One region of the Sinorhizobium sp. 22678 genome, then DNA from elsewhere that is predicted to be linked to it. Evidence: riboswitches for the same ligand, from Rfam matches in the RefSeq annotation. Region 1 holds a riboswitch; the other holds the start of a gene.
The links. Region 1 has a riboswitch for cobalamin ahead of bluB (5,6-dimethylbenzimidazole synthase). Riboswitches for the same ligand answer to the same signal wherever they lie in the genome.
Positions count from the first base shown of each region.

Region 2: it holds a riboswitch for cobalamin, as region 1 does, so the genes downstream of both, ACTJKL_RS14650 (aromatic ring-hydroxylating oxygenase subunit alpha) here and bluB (5,6-dimethylbenzimidazole synthase) in region 1, are expected to answer to the same signal.

Region 1 is NZ_JBQEMS010000024.1:64,329-71,481, forward strand. Features, by position in the region: gene ACTJKL_RS26305 (phytanoyl-CoA dioxygenase family protein) at 1-906, shown strand, start outside; gene ACTJKL_RS26310 (SDR family oxidoreductase) at 970-1,791, shown strand; cobalamin riboswitch at 1,832-2,042, shown strand; gene bluB (5,6-dimethylbenzimidazole synthase) at 2,088-2,771, shown strand; gene ACTJKL_RS26320 (DUF2865 domain-containing protein) at 3,334-4,461, opposite strand; gene ACTJKL_RS26325 (acyl-homoserine-lactone synthase) at 4,630-5,274, opposite strand; gene ACTJKL_RS26330 (helix-turn-helix transcriptional regulator) at 5,430-6,167, opposite strand; gene ACTJKL_RS26335 (NADP-dependent malic enzyme) at 6,375-7,153, opposite strand, start outside.
Region 2 is NZ_JBQEMS010000008.1:206,876-214,028, reverse strand. Features, by position in the region: gene ACTJKL_RS14670 (DUF1217 domain-containing protein) at 1-71, shown strand, start outside; gene ACTJKL_RS14665 (FAD-binding oxidoreductase) at 112-1,545, opposite strand; gene ACTJKL_RS14660 (L-threonylcarbamoyladenylate synthase) at 1,592-2,566, opposite strand; gene ACTJKL_RS14655 (DUF6656 family protein) at 2,632-3,225, opposite strand; cobalamin riboswitch at 3,546-3,748, shown strand; gene ACTJKL_RS14650 (aromatic ring-hydroxylating oxygenase subunit alpha) at 3,862-5,106, shown strand; gene ACTJKL_RS14645 (FAD-binding oxidoreductase) at 5,103-6,203, shown strand; gene ACTJKL_RS14640 (glycoside hydrolase family 25 protein) at 6,205-7,153, opposite strand, start outside.

The DNA of each region.
Region 1 (7,153 bases):
GTCGACGAAGCGAGCCGCATCTTCGATGAGATCATCGAGGAGCAGCACCGCACCAACAGCGGCGGCGGCGATCATTTCGCCAAGCCCGGCGCCAACGACCGGATCTGGAATTCTCTGGAAAAGCACTGCCTGAAGAACCCTGAGAATTTCGCCGCCTACTACGCCAACGCCATCATCGCGCTTGTCAGTGAGGCGTGGCTTGGTCCGAGCTACCAGATGACGGCGCAGGTCAATCGCGTCAATCCGGGCGGCGCGTCTCAATCGCCGCATCGCGACTACCATCTGGGCTTCCAGACCTCGGCCGTCATAGAGCAGTATCCGGCGCATGTGCACAGGCTCTCGCCGGTCCTGACGCTCCAGGGCGCGGTCGCTCATTGCGACATGCCGGTCGAAAGCGGGCCAACCTTGTTCCTGCCCTATAGCCAGACGTATCTGCCTGGATATCTCGCTTTGAGACGGCCGGAGTTCCGCGCCTATTTCGAAGAGAATTATGTGCAATTGCCGCTGGAGAAGGGCGATGTCGTGTTCTTCAACCCGGCACTTTTCCACGCCGCGGGCAGCAACCGGTCTGCGGGAATCAAGCGTGTCGCCAATCTTCTGCAGGTATCCTCCGCCTTCGGCAGGGCGATGGAAACGGTGGATCGCGAACACATGTGCGCCGTGCTCTTTCCGGCTCTGAAAGTCCTTGCGGCCGGCGGCAAGCTCACGCAGGACGAAATTGCCCATGCGGTTGCCGCGTGCGCCGAAGGCTATTCATTCCCGACCAATCTCGATCGTGATCCGCCGGTTGGCGGTCTGGCGCCCAGGACGCAGGCGCAGCTGATGCACGAAGCGCTTGCCGGTGAATGGAGTGCCGAGGCGTTTGCCGAGGCGTTGGCCGATCAGGCGGCGAGAAAGCTAAGCTAAACCACCTGGCTCAATGCACGGTCACGAAGCCATATTCACCAACATATCAAAGGGAGGAACAGGATGAGCACGGACCACGCCCGTTTGGACGGGAAGATCGCCATCGTGTCCGGTGGCACGCAGGGGCTCGGTGCCGCGATTGCCGCACTCTTTGCCGAGCGTGGCGCCGCCGGCGTCGTCATTTGCGGGCGAAACGCGGCGAAGGGCGAGGCGAAAGCTGCCGAGATCGCCGCGGCGACCGGTTCGAAGGTCGTCTACGTACCGGCGGATCTCGAGCGGGTGGAGGATGCCCGTGCGGTCGTCGCTGCTTGCGACCGCACTTTCGGTCGTGTCGACGCGCTGGTCAACGCAGCGGCGATCACGGATCGCGGCACGATCCTCGACACCAGCCCGGAACTCTTCGACCGGATGTTCGCGGTCAATGTGCGGGCGCCATTCTTCCTGATGCAGGAGGTGATAAAGGTGATGCGGCGGGAGAAGACGGAGGGCACGATCGTCAATATCGGTTCCATGTCGGCGAAGGCGGGCCAGCCCTTCATCACAGCCTATTGTGCGTCGAAGGGGGCGCTGGAGACGCTGACCAGGAACACCGCCTATGCCGTCCTGCGCAACCGGATACGGGCCAACGGCCTCAACATCGGCTGGATGGCCTCGGAAGGCGAAGACCGCATCCAGCGCGAATATCACGATGCGCCGGCGAACTGGCTGGAAAAGGCGGCGGCGAGCCAGCCCTTCGGCAGGCTCGTAGATCCGGCCGAGGTCGCGCGCGCCTGCGCCTATCTCTCATCGGCAGAATCCGGCCTCATGACGGGTTCCGTCATCTGTTTCGATCAGTCGATCTGGGGGGCCTATGACGCCTCGCCTCATCCGGAGGCACCGCTCTGAAGCTCTCCTCTTGCTCGCCTTGCGTTTCGAGGGGAGCTGTGGCCATATGCCGCCGTCAGGTGCCCGCGAAATGCGGGAGAATCGGGAAGCCGGTGCAGTTCCGGCACGTGCCCAACGCTGTGACGGGGACGTTCTCGCCAGGTTGGTCTGAATCTTTTCAGACCTTTGCCACTGAATCTTCACGTGATTCGGGAAGGCGGCGCGAACGGATGATCCGAAGTCAGAAGACCGGCCTGGCGAGATAGACCGGCCCCGCGCGGACGGCGGGAGGTTTCCGCATTGTTGGGGATCGAACGATGCTGCCTGACCAGAACGGCTGCCTTGCGGCGGCCGGAGCTTTTTCGCCGGACGAGCGCGCCGCCGTCTATCGTGCCATAGAGACCCGCCGCGACGTGCGCGACGAATTCCTGCCCGAACCACTGCCTGAGGATCTGGTCGCGCGACTGCTCGCTGCGGCGCACCAGGCGCCGTCCGTCGGCTTCATGCAACCTTGGAACTTCGTGCTCGTTCGTCGGGACGAGACGCGGGAGAAAGTCTGGCAGGCATTCCAGCGCGCCAATGACGAGGCCGCAGAGATGTTTTTCGGCGAAAGGCAGGCGAAGTATCGCTCGCTGAAGCTCGAAGGCATTCGCAAGGCGCCGCTCAGCATTTGCGTGACCTGCGACCGGACGCGCGGCGGAGCGGTCGTCCTGGGCCGCACCCATAATCCGCAGATGGATCTGTACTCGACCGTTTGCGCCGTCCAGAACCTCTGGCTTGCCGCGCGCGCCGAAGGGGTGGGCGTCGGCTGGGTCAGCATTTTCCATGAGAGGGAGATCAAGGCGATTCTCGGGATTCCGGAGCATATCGAAATCGTTGCCTGGCTTTGCCTGGGTTTCGTCGACAAGCTGTATCAAGAGCCGGAACTCGCCGCGAAGGGCTGGCGGCAGCGCTTGCCGCTCGAAGATCTCGTTTTCGAGGAAGGCTGGGGTGTCCGTTAGATCACGATGTTAGGGTCGATCTAAGGCCTGGTGATACTCTGGATACCCGACGCGGCTTGTTCGATACCCTCATTCCTGTGCTTGTCACAGGAATCCAGCCAGACCAAGTCCTTGGGCTGAAAGAACGCTTCCCGCGCCGCAGACGCGGCGCTGCTGGATCCCTGTGACAAGCACAGGGATGAGGGTCGAGAGGGTGCGACCCCTCGGCGCATTTCATAAACCGTGAAGATAGCGAGGCGGCGCAGAAGCTCCCGCCCGTATACAGCGTCCCGCTTCGCTTCGATGTAGTAGCCGCACATCCCCGGTCCCTCATTCCTGTGCTCGTCACAGGAATCCAGCCAGACCAAGTCCTTGGGCTGAAAGAACTCTCCCGCGCCGCAGACGCGGCGCTGCTCTCATCCCTGTGACGAGCACAGGGACGAGGACGGAGGAGAGATTGCAGTCCTCCGAAAAGTTTCCCACAGCGCTGCGCATCTTACCGGACGCGCAAAGGTCGCTGCTTAACGGGCTCTGGATCAAGAAGATGCGTGCCATTCTCGCGGAATGCTCGCAACGGCGCCTGTCAATTGTCCTGCAGCGGCTGGTATCGCGGCCCAAGCGGATGCTTGAGGTCGATCGCGCTCTCTTCCTGCGGAAGGAAGGTCGGACCGACGATGCGGACCTTGTTTTTGGTCGGGTCGTAGGGCCGCTCTTCTATCGGCTTGGGCGGCGCCTTTCTCTCGCTGCCCATGGTAATGACCGATGGGCTGACGGCGGTGAGCTTTCCGGCAGAGCCTGTCTTTTGCCTGTTGGCATCCGTTGCGGAATCCGGAATTCCGCAGCCACAGATGCCCGGTGAGCCGACACCGCGCGCCCGGTAGGCAAAGGCCGTTGGGAGGTCGGTGTAGGGTCGGCCGGTCGTTGCCGAAACCATCCGGTCCGCTTCTTCCGTTGCGAGCACATGGTAGTAGAGCTCCGTCTCCGCACCCGGGCAGCGCGCGCGGCAGAGATCGGCGTCGCGACCGAAGTCCGCCGGCGTGGCATGCGAGGAGATGGGAAAGAAGGCGCCATCGCATGTTCGCACGCACATGGTTCTGAGGCTGCCGGCGAAATCGGGCTCCATGAGCGGAAGCTCTGCCCCGGGGGCGTCGAGTAGTAGCGGATAGGCATCGCTGTCCGGCGGCAGGTCCCTCACGATGTTCCGGTGAACCTCCGTTTCCCGGGCGGCGGCGTTCGCAAACTCGCCTCCGGCGCTTCCGGTATCCCAGGCCTCGCGCACCCCTGAGCAGCCGTTGAGTTCCATTGCGGCGAGGATGCGCCGCCGAACGTCGTCGTCGCCACCGCCGATCAGATGCCTGCGCTGCGCCTTGAGTTGCCGCAGATTTTCCTCCATCCGCGCGATCGTGCCGTCGAGTTCGGCGCAAGCCGCCTCGTCATCGCCGCCGATAATGACGACGCTGTCGCTGCTGCATTCCATTCGGCGGCGATCGTTCTTGGCGCGTCGCAACTCGATGTTCTGGCGGGAGACCGCACCTGTGAAATCGCGCAGGCTGGCATTCGTCGTGAAACCTGTGGGAAGGCCGGCGAGGCGGGCGCTCAGCCGTTCGCAAACGCCGGATGCCGCAGCCGGACCGGTTGTCGCCAACGCGAGCGGTACGAGAACCGCCGCGATGCGCCGGATCTTGGATGCCACCTTCGGGGACGCGGACACGTGCTTCTTCCTGCCTTGCAGCGGACCGTTGCCGATGTGTCCGCCTTACCGCCTCATCATAGGACCTTGTCGAGATGGTGCAACGGGAAGAGGGCATCTGCGTTAATTTGCAATGCCCTTGAATGGAAAGCAGTGGGCCGTGCGACCTGCACGGCCCGGAATATCGGGTCAGGCGGCGCGCGCCGTTTCGAGCGACATCGGGCGATCGAGGACGGTACCCTCGATGGAGGCCACAGCCTTCATCGTTTCGAGCAGGTTCCTGCTCACCTCCCAGGCAATGGCGACCGCATGGACGGAGCCGATCCTGTGCGGGTCGGCTATGCGCTCCCCCGGGCAACCCATGCGGCGGAACATTCGCTCCAGGAAAACGTCGGTGACCGTGACGATATGGCTGATGCCCGAGGCAAGGCTCATTTCGCCCACACCGCACATCAGTTCGGCCGCGGCGATGGTGACCTGGTTCGATGCGCGATCCTGGGAAATTTCGGGATCGATGCAGAAGCGGCTCGATTCCCACACCGACGCGCTGCGGATTTCCGGATTGTCCCCGAGCAGGATCGGGAACGTATCGTCCAGCATATTCGGACCGAGCGTCGGAAGGAGCCTGAGAGAGCCACGAATCTTGCCAGTGTCCGGCGAGTACGACATGACATAGAGCGGATTGGCCTTGTCGTAGTGGTCGATTTCCCAGTCCCCTTCGGTCTTGACGTCCCACTTCAAGAAGTCGTGGAATACGCGCTTACGCAGCCGGAACATCTCGTCGATGGCCTGGGGATGCTGGCTGCGACCGTTTCCGTTCACTATCCTGATCATTTTTCGCTCCATGCGTGATTACGCGATGTAGCGATGCTGTCAGGCTCGGATGACATATGTAACTGTCTATAGTGACAGTTTATTTTCTTGTTTTTTCCCAATAGATTTGTGGGGGAAACTGCGAGTGGCCGGTCCTGTCCCGGGCCGGCAACCCGTCAGATGGTGGGGATCAGAGCATGTCGAACAGCGTGCGCTACGGCTTGCGTGTTGGACACTACATTGAGTTTGCGGCGGGCATTGGTCATGAAGAAACGCACGGTTCGCTCGGATATCCCGAGAATAGTTGCAATCTCCCAGTAGCTCTTGCCGGCCGCCGACCAGGTGAGCACTTCGGTTTCCCGCCCGGTCAGGCGGAGATCGCGCTCGTCGAGCGCCCCGGCCATGGCCGAATGTTCGAGCATGGAGGCGTGGAACAGGTTGGCAGCGAGCTGGAAATCGCGCAGATGGCAACGGCGATAGGCGGACCACTCGACCGGCGACATATTGGCACCGATTGCGAGGAGCGCCATGCGGCCTGCAGGCGAGGGGAGCGGCAAGGCCACGCCTTCGGTGGAAAGCCCGATCTCCTCGGCCGCCTCGAAGAGGGGCTCGCATTCCGGAAAGCGGCGCCGCGCTGTCGCCCATTCCACGGGCCTGACACCGCCTAGCGCAAGCTTGAGGATCGGGTCGATCCTGTAAAGCTCCCTGGCGGCGTAGATTTCAGCGGCGTAGGCGCCGAAAGTGTGATGCAGGCGGCAGATTCTCAGACCATCCGGAAGCGACTCCGCCTCCAGATACAGGAGATGCGAGATGTTGAAGGTTCGACGCATCAGGGCGAAGAAGCGCTCGGGGTCGGCGCAACCTCCATATTCCACGATATCCAGCAAATTGAGGACAGCTTGTTGATTAGTCATGCCGTAACACCGAAACTTGCCCCTATAATAAACATGGTTTACGGCGGCCGGTTTTGTCTAGTGCAATATTTCATAAACGGTGCAGTAATCCGGTCTATACAATCATAAGTTGAGTTTTGAGCCTAATATCGCTAGCGCGGCCGCGTCGGTTCCCCTGGAAGCAGCGTTTTTTTGCCCTCCATCGCCAATGAGGAGGCGCGCCATCCCTCAGACGGGATGGCTCGATTCGACGACGGCCAGCGCTGCCATGTTGACGACGCCGCGCGAGGTGACGGACGGCGACAGGATATGCGCCGGCAGCGCCGAGCCCAGAAGGATCGGGCCGACATGCAGGCTGTCCGTCATGGTTTTGACCACGCCGAGCGTGATGTTGGCGGCATCGAGATTGGGGAAGACGAGCAGATTCGCTTCGCCGTTCAGCGTGCTGTCCGGCATCACGCGTTGGCGCAGGACCTCGGAGATGGCGGAATCGCCATGCATTTCTCCGTCCACCTCCAGATCGGGGGCTAGCTCGCGCACGAGCTGCAGTGCGGTGCGCATCTTGAATGCGCTCTCGGAATCGCGCGAGCCGAAGTTCGAATGGGAGACGAGGGCGGCACGCGGCGTGATGCCGAAGCGGCGGATTTCGTTTGCAGCCATCACCGTCGTCTGAGCGATCTCCTCCGCGCTCGGGCTGAAGCTCACATAGGTATCGGTAAAGAAGGTCGCTCCGCGTTGTGAGATCAGGAGGCTGAGCGCCGAGAAGTCGAGTACGCCCGACCGCTTGCCGATGATCTGCGATACATCGCGCAAATGCTTGCTGTAGCGTCCCTCGACCCCGCAGATCAGCGCGTCCGCCTCGCCGCGCTTGACGGCGAGCGCGCCGATGACCGTCGTATTCGTGCGCACGATCGTGCGGGCCGCCTCGGGAATGACGCCGAGCCGCCCGACGAGGGCGAAATAATCATCGACATAGTCGCGGTAGCGCGGGTCGCCTTCGGGATTGA
Region 2 (7,153 bases), on a different contig from region 1:
GCAGCGGCAGCAATATCGGCATCAGCGCCGATACGCTCTTCCAACTGTCGCAACTCAGGAAGGGCGGGTAGGGCTTAACGGCGGCCGGACCGGCACGCGTCGTTACTCGCCTCAATCCTCGCGCAGCACCTTATCGGGGTTCATGATCCCCGCCGGGTCGAAAGCGTGCTTGATCCGCCGCATGAGCTCGATCTCGATCGGCGAGCGGATCGCCGCGAGTTCGTCGCGTTTCAACTGGCCGATGCCATGCTCGGCAGATATCGAGCCCTCATGCTTGAGCACGACGGCGTGAACGATCGCATTGATCTCGCGCCACCGGTCGAGAAAGCCCTGCTTGTCCGCGCCGACGGGCTGGGAGATGTTGTAGTGGATATTGCCGTCGCCCATATGGCCGAAGGCGCAGATGCGTGCGCCGGGAATGGCCTTGGAGACCAGCGCATCCGCTTCCGTCATGAAGGCCGGAATGCTCGATACCGGGACCGAAACGTCATGCTTGATCGAGCCGCCTTCGGGCTTTTGTGCCGGCGACATGCTTTCGCGCATGTGCCAGAGGGCTCTGCGCTGCGCTTCGTTCTGGGCAATGACGGCGTTCTCGACGAGACCGTCGGAGATGACCGCTTCGAGAAGGTCTTGCACCATCCGCTCCGCGCTTTCGGCGGTATCCGAGGTGGAGATATCGATCAACGCGTACCACGGATGCGTCGTTTCCATCGGATCTCGAACGCCGGCGATGTGCCGGGTGGTGAACTCGATGCCGAGCCGCGGCATCAGTTCGAAGCCCGTCAGGGCCGGCCCGCAGAGGCTCGATGCCCGATCGAAAAGCACCAGTGCGTCCTCGACGCTTCTGAGGCCGGCAAAAGCCACCTGGTGGCCCCGCGGTTTCGGGAAGAGCTTCAAAACGGCGCCGGTTATGACGCCGAGCGTTCCCTCGGCACCGATGAAAAGATCGCGCAGATCGTAGCCCGTATTGTCCTTCTTGAGGCGTCTGAGCCCGTTCCAGATCTCCCCGGTCGGAAGCACGACCTCCAGCCCCAGGCAAAGCTGGCGCATATTGCCATAGACAAGCACGGCAGTGCCGCCGGCATTGGTCGAAAGATTGCCGCCGATCCTGGCAGAGCCTTCCGAGCCGAGTGACAGGGGAAAAAGCCGGTCGACGTCATCGGCGGCCTTCTGGATCTCCGCCAGAATACAACCGGCATCGGCCACGATCACGTTGCCGACCGGGTCGATGTCGCGGATGCGGTTCAGCCGCTCGAGGGAAAGGACCACGTCGGCTCTGCCCTCGCGCGGAATCTGGCCGGCCACATGTCCGGTGTTGCCGCCCTGCGGCACGACTGCCGTTCGGGTCTGGCTCGCAAGCCGCATGACCAGCGAAACTTCCTCGACGGAGCCGGGCCTGAGCACGAGCGGCGTCGTGCCGTGATAGAGCCCGCGGGACTCGACCAGGTAGGGGGCCGTGTCGGCGGGTGCGGTGAGGGCATTGCCGGGCCCGACGATGTCGACGAAGGAGGCGATGAGTTCGGGAGATGGAAGTATGGTGGTCATGGCCCTGCCTCGGATCACGTGGTTGCTTCAAGCGTGCCGCTGGCCATCAGCCCCGCGGCGCGGCCGCGCGCTGCAGCCGGTCGATGATCGCTTCGCCGAGCCCCACGCTCGGGATCGGGCCGAAAGCGATGGTCGCGGCGCCGCTGGCATCCGCCTTTTTCATATAATCGAAAAGATTGGCCGCGGCTTCCCGCAGGCTGCCGCCCGGACTGAGATCCAGGACGATTGCGGCATCGCCTTCACCGGGAAGTGCCTTTCCGCCGAAGCGGATGAGGGCCTCTCCTTTCCGGACCTCATCTGCATTGAGGCGCACAGCGGCACCGGGAGCATAATGCGAGGCGAGCATGCCGGGCGCCTCGATGACAGCGCCGGCGGTCTCCGGGCGCTCGATGGCAAGACCGGTCAAAGCTTCGATCTCTGCCGCGTCGAGCCCCCCGGGCCTCAGCAGCCGCAGCTTTCCGTTCTCGACCTTGACGATGGTCGATTCAAGGCCGATCGCGGCCGGGCCTGCGTCGAGGATGAGCTTCAGCCTGGAGCCGAGATCCGCCTGCACATGGGCGGCACTGGTGGGACTGATCTTGCCCGAGGTGTTGGCGCTCGGCGCCGCCAAAGGCCGCCCGAATCGGGCGATCACCCGACGCGAGAACCCGTCGGGCATCCGAATTCCGAGCGTATCGAGACCGGCGGATGCGAGCGTGTGCACGGTGCTTTCCCGCCGCTGCGGCAGGATCAGCGTGAGGGGGCCAGGCCAAAAAGCCTCGGCCAGACGTCTCGAAACCGGATCGAAGGTCACATGCGCCTCCGCCATCGCCAGATCGGAGACGTGACAGATCAGCGGATTGAACCGCGGCCGCCCCTTCATCTCGTAAATGCGGCTGATCGCATCGGGGGTCGTGGCATCGGCAGCAAGGCCGTATACGGTCTCCGTGGGGATCGCCACGGGTTCCCCGTCCGAAAGAACTGCGCAAGCCGTCTCGATTGCCCGCTCCGGTTCGATGCGCGTGTCGATGATCTCGGCCATGGCGTTCTGATCCTTTCCGTCGCTTCCTTAACGGAGCGATTGCAAAAACAGAACGATTTTCTTGGTCAAAGGCTGCGAATGATCCGCCGCAAGGCTTCGTCGCGTGCGCCGAGTATCAGCACGTTCTTCAGCGCCACCTTCGGATCCTGCGTCCGGAAAATCAGGCCGTTGCCGCGCACGTTGCGGTTGACGACGATCCGTCCTTCGCCGGCATCGGGCTCGATCGCGACGGCGAAATACATGCGCGAATAGCCCGGCTGGATACGGTCGAAGAAATGGGTCTCGTTCCCGAGGTCGCAGAAGAAGTTCGCGAGATAAAAGGACCAGGTGATCTCATGTCCCTTTGCGAGGCAGGTTTTCGCGGCGGTCACGTGGCAGTAGCCGAGATGCGGACTGTTGGCGAGCGTGCGATGGTAGACCATCTTCGGGAACTGCATCGAGGCATGAAACCCGTTGATTCGGCTGTGGGTCGTCTCGCCCGCCGTCGTCAGCTTCCGCGCCGTCTGCTGCGCAACCTCGGCATAACTCAGATACTGCCGCTCGTTCGCCATCCACCGGCGTCTATCGATCCGGCCGGTCCGCAGGAACTCGGTGTGAGCCTTGGCTTTCGCCGGTGCGGCCGCCTTGTCGGCAGCGTCGTAATATCGGAGTTTTGCCATGGGCGTCGTCGCGCCGTCCTGTCCGAAAGCGGGTTGATGGTAGCGAACGTAAATCATCACAGTTAACGAATTGGTTCGTTTGCGGCCGTGCGAGCATCGATCAGACCTTGTGTCGGTGGGCCGTGTCGTAAAATGGCCAGCCGCCTTCGCGCCATGAACGGCGCTGCCGAAAAATCCGCCGGCTGCGCGGAGATTCACCTACTTCCTTGTTTGTTATGGATAATATCCGTCTGCCAATCGTGCCGATTGCGCCGCGAATGGCTGTCGTCTTTCTGGAAGCGGATGTCGTCTATTGGCAGTTGCCGGACCGGCCCTGAGGCTTAGATGAGGACACTCAAGGTGCTGCCTCGAAGGGAAGGCGGAGAATTGGGAAGCCGGTCAAATCCCGGCGCTGCCCCCGCAACGGTGGTGGAGCGAACAGCCACGGCAGAAGGCCACTGGACACAGCGTCCGGGAAGGCGCCGGGCAGGTCCCTTGCGGACAGCTCCAGAGCCCGGAAACCAGCCTTGAAGCAGAAACAGACCGTAGCTGGTTGCGGCGGGCAGCCGGATCGGAGCCAATTGCGTTGCGGGTCCATGCGGCCGGCGCGGGTTCCAGTCCTGCCTCTCCGAAACGGCGGAAAACGAGGATAAGGGCATGGAAATTCAGACCGAAATGCTGCGCAAGCTGAAGACCCGTCGCGATGGCTACAGCCTCGACCGCGCCTTCTACGTCGATCCTGATTATTATCGCCAGGACCTGGAGCAGATCTGGTACAAGGATTGGCTGTTCATCGGCCATGATTGTGAAGTCCCGCGGCCGGGGAACTATTTCACGGTGCAGGTCGGCGATTACCCGGTCGTTATCGTTCGAGACAGACAGGGCGCGGTGCGGGCACTGCACAATTCGTGCCGCCATCGCGGCTCGCGCGTCTGCACGCAGCACAAAGGCTCATCCGCCAAACTCGTCTGTCCCTACCACCAGTGGACCTACGAGCTCGACGGCCGCCTGCTCTTCGCGCGGCAGATGCCCGAGGGCTTCGACCCGGCCGAACACAGTCTTAAGCCGATCCACTGCGAAACCGTCGGCGGTTACATCTTCATCAGCCTTGCCGAACAACCGATGGACTTCCGGCCGTTCCGCGAGACGGTCGCGGCCTATCTCGCGCCGCACCGCCTCGGGGAAACGAAGGTCGCCTTCGAGAGCACGATCGTCGAGAAGGGCAATTGGAAGCTGGTCTGGGAGAACAATCGCGAGTGCTACCACTGCGCCGCCAATCATCCGGAACTCTGCCGTACCTATCCCGAAGCGCCGACCGTCACCGGTGTCCAGGGGGCGATGAACGACCCGGAAATCGGCGCCCATTGGCAGAAATGCGAGGCGGCGGGCCTTCCGAGCGCTTTCAGGATCGCGCCCACCGGCCAGTTCCGCATGACGAGAATGCCGCTGATCAACGGCGCCGAGAGCTATACGATGTCCGGACAGAAGGCCGTGCGCAGGCAGCTCTCCGCCGGGCTTGACGCCGATGGCATCGGCACGCTGCTCCTCTTCCATTATCCGACGACCTGGAACCACATTCTGGGCGATCATGCGATCACCTTCCGCGTTCTGCCGCTCGGGCCGGAACTGACACAGGTTACGACCAAATGGCTGGTCAACAAGGATGCGGTGGAGGGCGTCGACTATACGATAGACGAGCTGACGCACGTCTGGACGGAGACCAACGACCAGGACCGGCAGATCGTCGAGGAAAACGCGTTCGGGATCCGCTCGCCGGCCTATGAGCCGGGTCCATATTCGGCCGAACACGAGGGCGGCGTCATGCAGTTCGTCGAGTGGTATTCGAGCTTCATGCTGGACCGCCTTCAGGGCGGGGCCACGCAGCTCTCGCGGGTGGCATGACCATGGAAATGCCTCGCTCCTTTCACCATTTCGACGAGCTCGATCCCTGGAGAGACCGTCAGCACATGCTGGAGTGCACGTCGGCCGTAGCCGAAGCCGCCGACGTGATGACTTTCACCTTCCGATCCGACAAGCCGGCCTGGTTCCGCTACCTGCCCGGGCAGTTCGTGACGCTCGAACTGCCCGTCTCGGCCGAGCCGGTGATGCGCACCTATACGCTGTCGTCCTCGCCCTCGCGCCCGCTTTCGGTCGCGGTCACGGTCAAGGCGCAGCCGGGAAGCATCGGCACCCGCTGGATGTTCGACAATCTGAAGCCGGGCATGATGCTCAAGGCGTTCGGGCCGCTCGGCGATTTCAGCTTCGTCCGTCATCCCGGTGAAAAGTATCTCTTCATTTCGGCGGGGTCGGGTGTCACGCCGATGATGTCGATGACGCGCTGGATGGCCGATTGCGCGCCGGAAACGGATGTCACCTTCATTTCCTGCGCCCGCCGCCCCGACGATCTCCTCTTCAGAACGGAGCTCGAAGTTCTCGCGCGTCAAATGCCGCGGCTCAATCTCGGCTTCCTCGTGGAGGGGCATGAGGCGCGGCATGGCTGGCATGGTCTGCGCGGGCGCATCGACGCGGCGAAGCTGCCGATGCTCGCACCGGATTTCGTGGAAAGAACCGTTTTCTGCTGCGGGCCCGAGCCGTTCATGGGCAATGTTCGGGCAATGCTGGAATCGGCGGGCTTCGACATGGCCGGCTATCACCAGGAGAGCTTCCAGCCCGCCGCGGCGCCGGCGGCCGAGGAGCTTGCAATTCGGGCGGGGCCGGCGGCCGATGCTGGGGCCGGTGCGGCGCGGGTGACCTTTACCATGAGCGGCAAGGAGGCGACCGCCGTTCCCGGCCAGACGATTCTGCAGACGGCCCGGGCCAACGGCGTCAGGATCGGGGCCGCCTGCGAGGGCGGCATCTGCGGAACGTGCCGGGTGATGAAGATCGCCGGCGATGTCGAGATGAACCACAATGGCGGCATTCTCGACGATGAGATCGAGGAGGGCTACATCCTCGCCTGCTGTTCGCGGCCGACAAGCGACGTCCAGATCGAGGCCTGAGTTACCGCCGCTCGGATTGGTAGGGCAGGCGTGCCTCGGCGGCCCTGACGGCGATGGAGCCGGTAACCGTCTCGTCGGCGCCCGCCCCTGATCCGCTCTCCGCCTCGGCGCGGCTTATCACCAGCGGCCGCGAAAGAGCGGCCGTTGCACTCGCATTCAACGCCGGGATCGTGCCGACGGTGGCCGAGGCGATAACGGTGAGCACCGGCGGCTTCTCCGGAAGAAGCGCGCCATGGGGCCAGACTCTCTTCAGTGCCGATGCACTCATCGCTGCGACATTCACGTCTATATCGTCGAGGGTGCCGGGCACCCGATAGGGGCAACGCTTCTTTCCGCAATTATGCGCCGACGAGAATTGCCAGAGCGCGTAGCGGTCCCAGTTTCCCATCGGAAAGACTTTGCGGATATCGGGCTTATAGCGCGCATACCAGAGCGGAAGACGCGCTAGAAGCCGATGCTTGATTCGGTTGGCGGCAATGTGTTTCGCGGTTGCGTGGTTGGTATAGAGGACGGGATAGCGCCCCGTCCGGGCCTTCACATGGCCCGCGAAGATTGCTGCGTCTTCGAGCGACATGTATTTTTCCGGATCGATCCCTTCGATATCGAGCACCATCAGCTCGTCGTCGCGCGGATCGGCATAGTCGATGAAGTGGTTCGCCTGATCGACGGGGTTGCCGGGCCTTGCCAGATGATAGGCGCCCCAGAGCAGGCCATGCGAGCGCGCGATCATCCGGCGCGTCTGATAGAGTTCCCGGCTGACCGCATATTTGCGCCACATCGTCTTGCAGTGTGCAACCGTATCGCCGCCGTGGTCACCGGTACAGGTGTAGCTTTCCGGCAGGCCGTCGGAAGCCTTCGCGATGAAGCCCGCTATCCGCTTGTCCTTCAGCATGGCTTCCCAGTCGATGCTGTTCAGCTCGTAAGCGTCGACGATGAGGGCGTTCCGCCGC